One region of the Streptomyces rapamycinicus NRRL 5491 genome, then DNA from elsewhere that is predicted to be linked to it. Evidence: riboswitches for the same ligand, from Rfam matches in the RefSeq annotation. Region 1 holds a riboswitch; the other holds the start of a gene.
What was found. A riboswitch is a leader RNA that binds a small molecule or an ion and turns the genes downstream of it on or off. The one in region 1 is predicted to bind thiamine pyrophosphate.
Positions count from the first base shown of each region.

Region 1 (6,331 bases):
GACCTGATCCAGGTTGGAGGCGTCGATTCCGCCGATGGCGAACCACGGCCGCTCCGTGCCCAGCGCGGCCGCGTAACGCACCAGGGACAGCCCCGGGGCGTGACGGCCCGGCTTGGTGGGGGTGGGCCAGCAAGGGCCGGTGCAGAAATAGTCCACACCGGGCTGGACGGCCGCCGCGTCCACCTCCGCCTCCGCATGGGTGGAGCGCCCGATCAGCACGTCCTCGCCGAGGATCGCGCGCGCCGCGGGCACCGGCAGATCGCCCTGGCCCAGATGGAGCACGTCCGAGCCGATGGCATGCGCGACATCGGCCCGGTCGTTGACGGCCAGCAGTTTGCCGTGCCGACGGCAGGCGTCCGCGAAGACCTGGAGGTGCTCCAACTCCTCGGCCGCCTCCATGTCCTTCTCCCGGAGCTGGACGATGTCCACCCCCGCCCCCAGAACGGCGTCCAGGAACTCCGGCAGATCGCCCTGGCGCTTCCGGACGTCGGTGCACAGATAGAGGCGGGCGTCGGCCAGCTGCTCGCGAGCGGTCGCGGTGGCGGTGACGGTGGTGGCGGTGGACATGGGGCCCCCTGGAGGGTCGGGCGGCGTACGGGCCGTCAGTGGAGCCCGGCCCGTACGCCAGGTGCGATCAGGGTTCGATCAGGTTGCGATCAGAGTGCGGTCAGGTGCGATGACGGCGGCGAGAGCGCGAAGCCCACGCGAAGCCCACGCGAAGTCCGTGCGAAAACGACCAGCCCTGTACAGGCCCCGTACGGACTGTGTACGAGCCCCGTACGGAAAGCCACGGAAAGCTGGCGCTGACGGCGTCAGACGGCGAGGGCCACGTCACACGGCGAGGGCCTGAGCGCGCCGCTTCACTTCCGTACCGCGATTCTCGCTCAGCGCCTGTGCCGGGGTGCCGGGCAGGCTTGGGTCGGGGGTGAAGAGCCACTCCAGCATCTCTTCGTCGCTGAAGCCGTCGTCCTTCAGAAGCGTCAAGGTCCCCACGAGGCCCTTGACGACCTTTCCGTCACCGATGAACTCCTCGGGCACCTGAAGGACCCTGTTCTCGCCACGGCGCACGGCGATCAGCTGGCCCTCCTTGACCAGCTGCCGGACGCGCGTCACATCGACCCTCAGTCGCTCGGCGACGTCGGGGAGGGTGAGCCAGGCGGGGACGAGAGCATCGATCTTTGCGTCAATCTCGGTCACGGAACAAGCCTGCCATCTGGGACTGACAGTGGGTAGCCGGGCGTCCGCCGCGCGGGCCGCCCGCCCCGCCCCCGAGCTCCCCGGCCGACGGCCGACCGGCGGTCGGCCCGCCGGTCAGAGGACGGCCGACTTCAGCGGCACCGAGGGGTCCTCGGCCCGCGTCCGGTCCAGCCGGGCGCCGCGCTCGATCAGCTTGCGCCCCTGGGCCAGATCGCGCGGACGGCCGACGGCCAGCAGGGCGACCAGGGCGCCCTCGCGCAGCCAGCACACCGACCAGGCGGCACCGGCCGGATCGCCGCGCCAGACCAGCTCATCGGCCTCCGAGTGGTGCCCGGCGTACTGCACGAAGCGCCCGAACTGCTCGGACCAGAAGTACGGCACCGGGTCGTAGACCACACCCGGGAAGTGGGCGGCCGTCCGGCTCCCCACCACATTGGCGGCGACGGTGCGCGGCCCCTGGAGCGCGTTGTCCCAGTGGTGCACCAGCAGCCGCGTTCCGTAGCGGGCGGACGGGAAGGAGGCGCAGTCGCCGACCGCGTAGACGTCCGGCGCGGAGGTGCGCAGCCGGTCGTCGGCGGCGACGGACCGGTCCTCGGCCAGCTCCACGCCCGAGCCCGCCAGCCAGCCCGTGGCGGGCCGGGCCCCGATGCCGACGACCACCGCGCCCGCGCGCAGCCGGGTGCCGTCGCCGAGCAGCAGCCCGCTCTCGTCGGCGGAGGCCACCCGGGCGCCCGTGACCAGCCGGGCGCCGTAGTCCTCGTACCAGGCCGCCATGGGGGCCGCGACCTCGGCCGGGAGCGCGCCCGCCAGCGGCCGGTCGGCGGCCTCGACGACGGTCACGGCGCAGCCCGCCTCGCGCGCCGCCGTGGCGAACTCGGCGCCGATCCAGCCCGCCCCCACGACCGCGATCTCGCGCTGCCGGGCGAGCACCGGGCGCAGTCGCTCGGCGTCGTCCAACGTGCGCAGCAGATGGACGCCGGGCTCTCCTTCGCTGCCCGGCAGCGGGATCGGCTCGGCGCCGGTGGCGATCACCAGGACGTCGTACGGGAGCTGGCCGGTCGCGGTCTCGACGAGCCGCTTGTCCGGGCGCAGGCCGGTGACCTCGACGCCGAGCCGCAGGCCGATGCCGAGCCCGGCGAAGTCCACGTCCAGCGTCGAGCCCTCGGCCTTGCCGAGCAGTACGGCCTTGGACAGCGGGGGCCGGTCATAGGGCTGGTGGGGCTCCGCGCCCAGCAGGACGATCTCCCCGGTCCAGCCCTGTTCGCGCAGTGCGACGGCGGTCTGCACCCCCGCCATGCCCGCGCCGACGATCACCACGCGCTGTCCGGCGCCGTTCGAGGACGGCTTCGTCGTCGTCTCATCGCTCACACGATCACTGTATTGCGGCTGGTGGGGCGGACTGGAGAGTGGCTTACGAGAGGTCGGACACAGAGTGGGGGGGACGGGCGGGGGTGGGAGGGGGTGGGGGGGGGGTTGGGCAGGGCGGCGGGGTGCGGGTTGTGGGCGCCTTCGGCGGGGAGCCCCCACCCCGCCCCTTCCCGAAACGATGGGGCTCCGCCCCCTCGGCCCCCGCCGGGGCTCCGCCCCCGACCCCGCTCCTCAAGCGCCGGAGGGGCTGGGGTTGCGGGGCTCCGCCCCGGACCCCGCTCCTCAAACGCCGGAGGGGCTGGATTGAAAACCGCCGGGGGCTGGAATGGGAACCGCCGGGGCCGGAATGGGAACCGCCAGGGCTGGATTGAAAACCGCCAGGGTTGGAATGGGAACCGCCGGGGCTGGAGTGGGAGCCGACTGGGCTGGGGTTGCTGGTGTGCGGCCGGTCTTTCGGGTGATTCGGGGCGCGTACTAGGGTGGCGGGACAGAGCACTCGCGGGAGCCCGGGCGGACCGGGCTGAGAGGGAGGCTGGAACGGCCTCCGACCGTACGAACCTGATCCGGGTCATGCCGGCGAAGGGAGGGGCAGCGTGTCCACGCACGCACCAGGTCACGGTCACGACGACGGACCTCACACATCAGGCGGGCCGCCACCCGGCGGACGCTACGACGCCCTCGTCATCGGCGGCGGCATCATCGGGCTGGTCACGGCCTGGCGGGCGGCCCAGCGGGGGCTGCGTACCGCGCTCGTCGACCCCGCGCCCGGCGGCGGAGCCGCCTGGGTCGCGGCCGGGATGCTGGCGGCCGTCACCGAACTGCACTACGGCGAGCAGACCCTGCTCGGCCTCAACATGGCCTCCGCACGCCGCTATCCGGACTTCGTGGCCGAGCTCGAGGAGGCGGGCGGCCAGGACGTGGGCCACCGCGCGTGCGGCACGCTCGCCGTCGCGTTCGACGCCGACGACCGCGCCCATCTGCGCGAGCTCCACACCTTCCAGCAGGGGCTCGGGCTGGAGTCCGAGTGGCTGACGGGGCGTGAATGCCGCCGTATGGAGCCGATGCTCTCGCCGGGCGTACACGGCGGGCTGCGCGTCGCCGGTGACCACCAGGTGGATCCGCGGCGGCTGACGGCGGCGCTGCTGACCGCGTGCGAGCGGGCCGGGGTCGCCTTCCACCGCGACCGCGCGGAGCGGCTGCTGCTGGACGGCGACCGCGCCACCGGGGTCGAGCTGACCGGGGGCACGCGCCTGGCCGCCGAGCGGACCGTACTGGCCGCGGGCAGCCTCAGCGGACGGCTCGCGGGCGTTCCCGAGGACGTCCTGCCGCCCGTACGGCCCGTCAAGGGGCAGGTGGTGCGGCTGTCGGTGCCCGAGCGGTACGCGCCGTTCCTCTCACGGACCGTACGGGCCGTGGTGCGCGGCGGACCGGTCTACCTGGTGCCGCGCGAGAACGGCGAGCTGGTCATCGGCGCGACCAGCGAGGAGCTGGGCTGGGACACCACGGTCACCGCGGGCGGGGTGTACGAACTGCTGCGGGACGCCCATGAGGTGGTGCCCGGCATCACCGAACTGCCGCTGGTGGAGACGTCCGCGGGGCTGCGCCCCGGCTCCCCCGACAACGCCCCGATGCTCGGCCCGACCGCGCTGCCGGGGCTGTTGCTGGCCAGCGGCCACTTCCGCAACGGCGTGCTCCTCACCCCGATCACCGGCGATGTCATGGCCGAGGCCCTGACCAGCGGAGAACTCCCCCCGGAGGCCCAGCCGTTCAGCCCGCGGCGCTTCGCGGCCCCCGCGGACACCTCGGCGGCCCCGGCCGCCCCGGCCGCCCCCTCGCCCGGCTCGGCAGCGTCCTCTCCCGGTGCCCCCGGCGCCCCCGGCGCCGCGCACTCCCCAGCACAGGAGCAGCACACATGACCGTCTCCGTCAACGGCGAGCCTCGCGAGGTGCCCGAGGGCACCACGCTCGACCGGCTCGTCGCGACCCTCACCCAGGCGCCCTCGGGTGTCGCCGCCGCCGTCAACGAGACGGTTGTCCCGCGCACCCAGTGGTCCGCGACCTCGCTCGGCGACGGTGATCGCGTCGAGGTCCTCACCGCGGTCCAAGGAGGCTGATCCCACCCATGGCTCCCACCACGACCACCACAGCCGTCGCGGCCGCCCCCGACGCCACGGCGGCCCACCGCGCCGCCGACCGCGCGTCGCTCGCCGCGCCCGACCCGCTGACCATCGCCGGGACCGACTTCGGCTCCCGGCTGATCATGGGCACGGGCGGCGCGCCCAGTCTGGAAATCCTGGAGCGTTCGCTGCTGGCCTCCGGCACCGAGCTGACGACCGTCGCGATGCGGCGGCTCGACCCCACGGTGCAGGGGTCGGTGCTCTCCGTGCTCAACCGGCACGGGATCCGTCCGCTGCCCAACACCGCCGGGTGTTTCACCGCCGGTGAGGCCGTACTCACCGCCCGCCTCGCCCGGGAGGCGCTGGGCACGGACTGGGTCAAGCTGGAGGTGGTCGCCGACGAGCGCACCCTGCTCCCCGATCCGATCGAGCTGCTGGACGCGGCCGAGATCCTGGTGGACGACGGGTTCACGGTCCTGCCGTACACCAATGACGATCCGATCCTGGCCCGGAAGCTGGAGGACGTCGGCTGCGCCGCGATCATGCCGCTCGGCTCCCCCATCGGCTCCGGGCTCGGCATCCGCAATCCGCACAACTTCCAGCTGATCACCGAGCGCGCCACCGTTCCGGTGATCCTGGACGCGGGCGCGGGCACGGCGTCGGACGCCGCGCTGGCCATGGAGCTGGGGTGTGCGGCGGTGATGCTGGCCTCGGCCGTCACCCGGGCCCAGGAGCCGGAGCTGATGGCGGGGGCGATGCGGCACGCCGTGGAGGCGGGGCGGCTGGCCCACCGGGCGGGCCGGATCCCGCGCCGTCACTTCGCCGAGGCGTCGAGCCCGGCCGAGGGCCTGGCCGCCCTGGACCCCGAGCGCCCGGCCTTCGGCTAGGCCCTGGGCCTTCGGCTGGGCCACGGGCCTTCGGCTGGGTCCAGCGCGTTCGGCGAGGCCCCGGGCGTGCGGCGAGCCCCGCGCGTTCGGCCAGGCCCAGCGCGTTCGGCCGACCGGTCTCCGGGCCCCTCGGGGCCCTACCGTGGAGGGAGGGAGCAGCCCACAGCCCGGAGGTGGTCGCCGTGACCGTGACCGTGGACGACCGGATCGAGCGCGAGGTGTACGTACCGGCGCCGATCGACCGGGTGTGGCGGGTACTGACCACGCCCGAGCACATCCGCGCCTGGTACGCCCCCGGCGGCTGCGAGATCGATCCGCACCCGGGCGGGCGGCTCCGGTTCCGCTGGGACGAGCACGGAGAGTTCCACGGCATGGTCGAGCGGGCGGTCCCGGACGCCCTCTTCCGCTTCCGGCTGGCACTGGAGCCCGATCACGCCCCCTCGGACCCCGGCGAAGCCACCCTCGTGGAGTTCGCGCTCTCGCCCGAGGGGCGGGGCACCCGGCTGCGGTTCGCGGAGAGCGGTATCCGCGCCCTGGCCGTCCCCGAGGACGCCAAGGCCAAGCACGCCGAGTACGCCGCGCTGTCCTGGACCTCCGCGCTGGAGGAGCTGGCCGCGATCGCCGCCGCGTCGCACAACTGACCCGCCGGTGTCACGGTTACTGACCCGCCAGTGTCACGGTTACTGACCCGCCGGTGTCACGGTTACTGACCCGCCGGTGTCACCGTTCCGCTGCAGTACCCGCCCCACCTGGAGCGGGCGGT
Region 1 is NZ_CP085193.1:8,646,540-8,652,870, reverse strand. It holds gene thiE (thiamine phosphate synthase) at 1-567, opposite strand, end outside; gene LIV37_RS36320 (Rv2175c family DNA-binding protein) at 832-1,197, opposite strand; gene LIV37_RS36315 (NAD(P)/FAD-dependent oxidoreductase) at 1,312-2,493, opposite strand; TPP riboswitch at 3,054-3,167, shown strand; gene thiO (glycine oxidase ThiO) at 3,249-4,481, shown strand; gene thiS (sulfur carrier protein ThiS) at 4,478-4,678, shown strand; gene LIV37_RS36300 (thiazole synthase) at 4,687-5,568, shown strand; gene LIV37_RS36295 (SRPBCC domain-containing protein) at 5,751-6,209, shown strand.

Region 2 (6,331 bases), 4.7 Mb from region 1:
GGACGCGGCGGCTGCCGACCTGGCCGCTGCTCGAAGCGCTCGCGGAGGGACGGTCCATGAAGGCCCGTATCGCTCTGGTGGACTCGGTGGACGAGGCGCCGGAGGCGCTGCTGTCGATGCTGGGCTGAACCGGCGTCGGGGAAGCGCTGAGTACCGGGGGAGGCGTACCAGCGGAGGGCAAGGAGGCCCCGGCTCAGGGTTCGGGGTCCAGGAGCACCACGTCGGCCGGGTCGATGACCACCCCGGCCCGGGCCCCCGCCTCCGGGGCGTCCCGCAGGGCGCACGACGCCTCCAGACGCGGCGCGGCCGGGTCCGGCAGCCGCAGGATGAGCGCCACATGGTCGCCGCGGAACGTGCGCGCCACCACGGTGCACGCCAGACCCTCCTCGGGGTCCGTCAGCCGCACCCCGGCGGGGCGGACCAGCAGCCTGCCGGGGCCCGGCCGGGAGCCGGGCGGCACTGGCAGCTTGCCCCATACGGTGTCGGCGACCTCGCCGTGCACGATCGCCTCGACCACATTGTCGAAGCCGAGGAAGCGGGCGACGAACTCGGTGGCGGGCCGCTGCCACACCTCCAGCGGGGTGCCGGTCTGGGCGATCCGGCCGTTCTCCATCACCACCACCCGGTCCGCGAGCGCGAACGCCTCCCCCTGGTCGTGGGTGACCGCGAGGACGGTGGTGCCCAGCCGTCCGAAGAGCTCGCGCAACTCCACCACCAGCCGCTCCCGCAGCCCCCGGTCGAGCTGGCCCAGCGGCTCGTCCAGCATCAGCAGCTTGGGCCGTGGGGCAAGCGCGCGGGCGAGCGCCACCCGCTGCTGCTCACCTCCGGAGAGCGAGTCGACGGGGCGGCGCTGGGCGCCCGGCAGCCCCACGAGCTCCAGCAGTTCGGCGACCCGGCGGTCCGCCTCCGCGCGCCCCATCTTGCGCATCCGCAGCCCGAAGGCGACGTTGCCGCCCACGTCCCGCTGCGGGAACAGCTGGTGGTCCTGGAACATGAGCCCCACCCCGCGCCGGTGCGTGGGCACCCCGCCCTGGTCGCGTCCGGCGAGCCACACCCGGCCGGTGTCGGGGCGCTGCAGTCCGGCCACCACGCGCAGCATGGTGGACTTACCGCTTCCGCTCGGGCCCAGCACAGAGACCGTCTCGTGCTCGGCGACCTCCAGGTCCACGGCGTCCAGCGCGTCGCGCCGGCCGAACCTTACGGTCACCTCGTCGAGTCGCAGCAGCGTCATTCAGAACTCTCCGGAACGGTCGGTGCGGATGCGCTCGAGCGCCAGCAGCGATCCGGCGCAGACCAGCATCAGGATCGTGCTCAGGGCCATCGCCTGTCCGTAGGTGAGCTGTCCGGCCCGGCCCAGGAAGCGGGCGATGGCCACCGGGAGGGTCGGATGGTCGGGGCGCGCGATGAAGACGGTCGCCCCGAACTCGCCCAGGGAGACGGCGAACGCGAAGCCCGCCGCGACCGCCACGGCCCGTCCGACCAGCGGCAGGTCCACCTCCCGCCAGACTCGCCACGGGGACGCCCCGAGCACGGCCGCCGCCTCCCGGAGCCGGTGGTCCACCGCCCGCAGCACCGGCAGCATGGTCCGTACGACGAAGGGCACGCCCACCAGGGCCTGGGCGAGCGGCACCAGGACCCAGGAGGCGCGCAGATCCAGCGGGGGCTCGTCCAGGGCGATCAGGAAGCCGAATCCCACGGTGACGGCCGAGGTGCCCAGCGGCAGCATCAGCAGCGCGTCGAAGCCCCGCACCAGCCTGCCCGCCTTACGGGTGAGCGCCGCGGCGGCGAGACCGCCCACGACGAGGGCGAAGACGGTGGCGACCGCCGCGTACCACAGGGAGTTCCCGACGGCCTCCATGGGAGCCACGAAGAAGGTGCCCCCACTGTCGGCGGCCGACCGCAGCGCCTCGTAGTAGGTGAACCCGTAGCCGTCCGGCCCGTTCAGCGAGCGCTCCACCAGCACCGCGAGCGGTGTCACGATCAGCAGCGCGACCATGGCCAGCACGCCCCACAGCAGCGCCCACTGGGCCGGGCCCTTCGGGCGGCGCGCGGTGCGGCCCGGGTCCACGAGCCGCAGGGCGCTCTCGCGACGCCTTACGGTCCACGCGTGCAGGGCCAACACGGCCGCGACCGCGGCGAACTGGACGAGGGTCAGCACCGCGGCCGTGGGGAGGTCGAGCAGTTGCGCGGTCTCCCGGTAGATCGCCACCTCCAGGGTGGCGTAGCGGGGGCCGCCCAGGATCTGGATCACGCCGAAGGAGGTGAAGGTGAACAGGAACACCATCAGCGCGGCGGCGGCCACGGCCGGGGCCAGGGCGGGCAGCGTCACCCGGCGCCAGGCCGACGGCCGGCTCGCGCCGAGCACCCGCGCGGCCTCCTCCTGACGCGGGTCGAGCTGGGCCCACAGCCCGCCCACGGTCCTGACGACGACCGCGTAGTTGAAGAAGACATGGGCCAGGAGGATCGCCCAGACGGAGGTGTCCAGCCGCACCCCCCACAGCTCGTCCAGCAGCCCGCCCCGGCCGAGCAAGGCCAGGAAGGCAGATCCGGCGACGACGGTCGGCAGGACGAACGGCACGGTCACCACGGCCCGCAGCAGCCCCTTGCCGGGGAAGTCGAAGCGGGCGAAGACATACGCGCCGGGCAGCGCCACCGCGAGCGTGAGGGCGGTGGACGCGACCGCCTGCCAGCAGGTGAACCACAGGACGTCCAGCGTCGCCGGATCGGTCACCACTTCGGCGATCCGGCCGAACCGCCACCGCCCGCCGACACGCAGCCCCCGGGTGACGATGGCGGCCACGGGATAGGCGAAGAAGACCGCGAAGAAGGCGAGCGGCACCGCCATCAGGGCGAGCCGGAGGGCGATCGCGCGACGGCCGCGGTGGTCCGCCGTGTCGGCCTTACGGTGGCCGTCGGCCTTCTTACGGTTCTCGCGGGGCTCTACAGGACCAGCGAGGACCATGTCTTGACCCACGGCTCACGGTTCTTGGCGATCTTCTGCGGCGCCAGGGTGGCCGAGTCGGCGATCCTGACCCCGTATCGGGTGAACAGCTCCGGCAGCTTGGCGTCCTCGCGCACCGGGTTGACGTACATGTTCAGCGGGACGTCCTCCTGGAACCGCTTGCCCAGCAGGAAGTCCAGCAGCGCCTTGCCGCCCTTGGTGTTGCCCGCGCCGTTCAACAGCCCGGCGAACTCCACCTGCCGGAAGCAGGTGCCCGTCGCCACCCCGGTGGGCGCCTTCGCGGGCTTGCTCTTGGCGTCGGCCACCTCGGCGGGCGGGCTGGAGGCGTAGGAGACGACGAGCGGCCGGTCGCCCTTGCCGCCGCCCGCCGAACCGGAGAACCGGTCGTAATACGCCTGCTCCCAGCCGTCGACGACCTCGACGCCGTTGGCCCGCAGCTTCTTCCAGTAGCCCTTCCAGCCGTCGTCGCCGTACTTCGCGGCCGTGGCGAGGAGGAAGCCGAGACCGGGGGACGAGGTTGCCGCGTTCTCGGTGACGAGGAGGTTCTTGTAGGCGGGCTTGGTCAGATCGTCCAGCGTCCGGGGCGGCGTCAGCTTCTTGTCGGCGAAGTACTTCCGGTCGTAGTTGACGCAGATGTCGCCGAAGTCGACGGGGGTGACGCGGTGCTCGGCCCGGTCGAGCTGGAGGGCCGCCGGGACCTTGTCGAGCCCCTTCGCCGTGTAGGGGGTGAACAGGTCGTTGTCGAGCGCGCGGGAGAGGAGCGTGTTGTCGACGCCGAAGAACACATCGCCCTGGGGGTGGCCCTTGGACAGGATCGCCTGGTTGACGGCGGCTCCGGCGTCGCCCCCTGCCTGCACGCGCACCTTGTAGCCGGTCTCCTTGGTGAACTCCTTGAGGACCGCCTTGGAGGCCGCGAACGAGTCATGCGTGACCAGGGTGACCGTCTTGGAGTCCGAGCCGCTCTTGGTGTCCTCGCCGCAGCCGGCGAGCGCCCCCAGGGCCAGTGAGCCGAGGAGGGCGGCCGAGATGGCACGCCGAAGCTGACTGTTCATGGTGATGCTGACTCCCTACGCCGGTATGACCCGGATCAGGTCCGAGGGTCTGCGGCCGTGCCGCACTCTCAGCGCTCTGAGCGCTCCCCTGTCGGAATGTTCACTTGTACGGATGTTCAGTTCTATGACGATCGCATGGCGCACCGATCCCCAGGCACCCTATCAGCCGGTGCTCAGCGCTCCGAAGCCGCCAGCTGCCCGCAGGCCCCGTCGATCTCCTGGCCCCGGGTGTCCCGGACGGTCACCGGCACCCCATGGGCCTCCAGGGCCGCCACGAACGCCTTCTCGTCCTCGGGCCGCGACGCCGTCCACTTGGAGCCTGGCGTCGGGTTGAGCGGGATGAGGTTCACATGCACCCGGTGGCTCTTGAGCAGCCGGCCGAGCAGATCGGCGCGCCACGCCTGGTCGTTGATGTCCTTGATCAGCGCGTACTCGATGGAGATCCGGCGGCCGGACTTCTCCGCGTACTCCCACGCGGCGTCCAGGACCTCGCGCACCTTCCAGCGGGTGTTGACCGGCACGAGGGTGTCGCGCAGCTCGTCGTCGGGCGCGTGCAGCGACACCGCGAGCCGGCACTTGAAGCCCTCGTCCGCGAACCGCAGCATCGCCGGGACGAGGCCGACGGTCGAGACGGTGATACCGCGCTGCGACAGACCGAGCCCATCGGGCTCGGGGTCAGTGAGCCGGCGGATGGCGCCGACGACGCGGTTGTAGTTGGCCAGCGGCTCGCCCATGCCCATGAAGACGATGTTGGACAGCCGGGCCGGACCACCGGGGATCTCCCCGTCCCGGAGGGCCCGCATCCCGTCGACGATCTGGTGCACGATCTCGGCGGTGGACAGATTGCGGTCCAGCCCCGCCTGCCCGGTGGCGCAGAACGGGCAGTTCATCCCGCAGCCCGCCTGTGAGCTGATGCACATGGTGACCCGATCCGGGTAGCGCATCAGGACGGACTCCACGAGCGTGCCGTCGAACAGCCGCCACAGCGTCTTGCGCGTGGTGTCGTCGTCACAGCTGATGTGCCGCACCACGCTCATCAGATCCGGCAGCAGCCCGGCGGCCAGCTTCTCGCGCGCCGCGGCCGGGATATCGGTCCACTGAGTGGGGTCTTCGGCAAAGCGCGCGAAGTAGTGACGCGACACCTGACCTGCCCGGAAGGGCTTCTCCCCGAGGGCGGCGACGGCCTCCCGGCGCTCGGCGGGTGTGAGGTCGGCAAGATGCCGCGGGGGCTTCTTGGCCCCACGCGGCGCGACGAAGGTGAGTTCTCCGGGCTTAGGCATGGTTTTCCCAGTGTCGCAGACGTACGAAGGGCCCCGCGCCGGGAGTGGCGCGGGGCCCGTGGGCGGGCGTGGTCAGCCGCCGCCCACGAAGATCACCAGCAGCAGCCACACCACCGGCGCGGTGGGCAGCAGCGAGTCGAGCCGGTCCATGATCCCGCCATGGCCGGGCAGCAGCTTGCCCATGTCCTTGATGCCGAGGTCACGCTTGATCATGGACTCACCGAGGTCGCCGAGGGTCGCGCTGACCGCGACGGCGAGGCCGAGCAGCAGACCCTGCCACCAGACGCCGTCGTCGATGAGGTACTGCATGCACAGCGCGCCCGCGACCATCGCGAAGGCCACCGCTCCCAGCAGCCCCTCACGGGTCTTGCCGGGGCTGATGCGCGGGGCCAGCGGATGCTTGCCGAAGCGCCAGCCCACCGCGTACGCCCCCGTGTCGCTGACCACGGTCAGCAGCAGGAAGGTCAGGACCCGCCACGGGCCGTCGTCGGTGTCGAGCATCAGCGCCACGAAAGTGGCCAGAAACGGCACGTAGAAGGCGGCGAAGACGCCCGCGGTGACATCCCTGAGGTAGTTGTCGGGCGGCTCGGTCATCCGCCAGACCAGCACGGCGAGCGCCGTAAGGGCGACCGCCACCACTGCTCCCTGGGCGCCGCGCACATAGCCGGCGACGACCATGGCGACCCCGCCGACGGCGAGCGGCACCAGGGGGACCCGGATGTCCTTGCGCTCGGTCAGCCTCGAGGTCAGCTCCCAGAGCCCGACCACCACCGCGACCGCCACCACGCCGACGAACACGGGCTTGTAGATGAAGAGCGAGGCCAAGATGATCACACCGAGGCCGATGCCCACCCCTATCGCGGCGCGCAGGTTCCGGCCCGCACTCTTCTTGCCCTGCCCGGCGCCGGCGCCACGCGCGCCGTCGGCGGAGGCCGGGTCGGGCGCGGGGTCGGAGGGCGTCGGCCGACGCCCGGCGGGCTGCCGGGGGCCGGGCTGCGGCTCCCGCTCGTCGCGGAAGAGGGGGCCGCTCAGCCGAG
Region 2 is NZ_CP085193.1:3,934,102-3,940,432, forward strand. It holds gene LIV37_RS15800 (LOG family protein) at 1-128, shown strand, start outside; gene LIV37_RS15805 (ABC transporter ATP-binding protein) at 194-1,231, opposite strand; gene LIV37_RS15810 (ABC transporter permease) at 1,232-2,845, opposite strand; gene LIV37_RS15815 (thiamine ABC transporter substrate-binding protein) at 2,941-4,014, opposite strand; TPP riboswitch at 4,010-4,114, opposite strand; gene rlmN (dual-specificity RNA methyltransferase RlmN) at 4,188-5,294, opposite strand; gene LIV37_RS15825 (phosphatidate cytidylyltransferase) at 5,367-6,331, opposite strand, start outside.
Region 2: linked by a shared signal. The riboswitch ahead of LIV37_RS15815 (thiamine ABC transporter substrate-binding protein) and the one ahead of thiO (glycine oxidase ThiO) in region 1 are both predicted to bind thiamine pyrophosphate.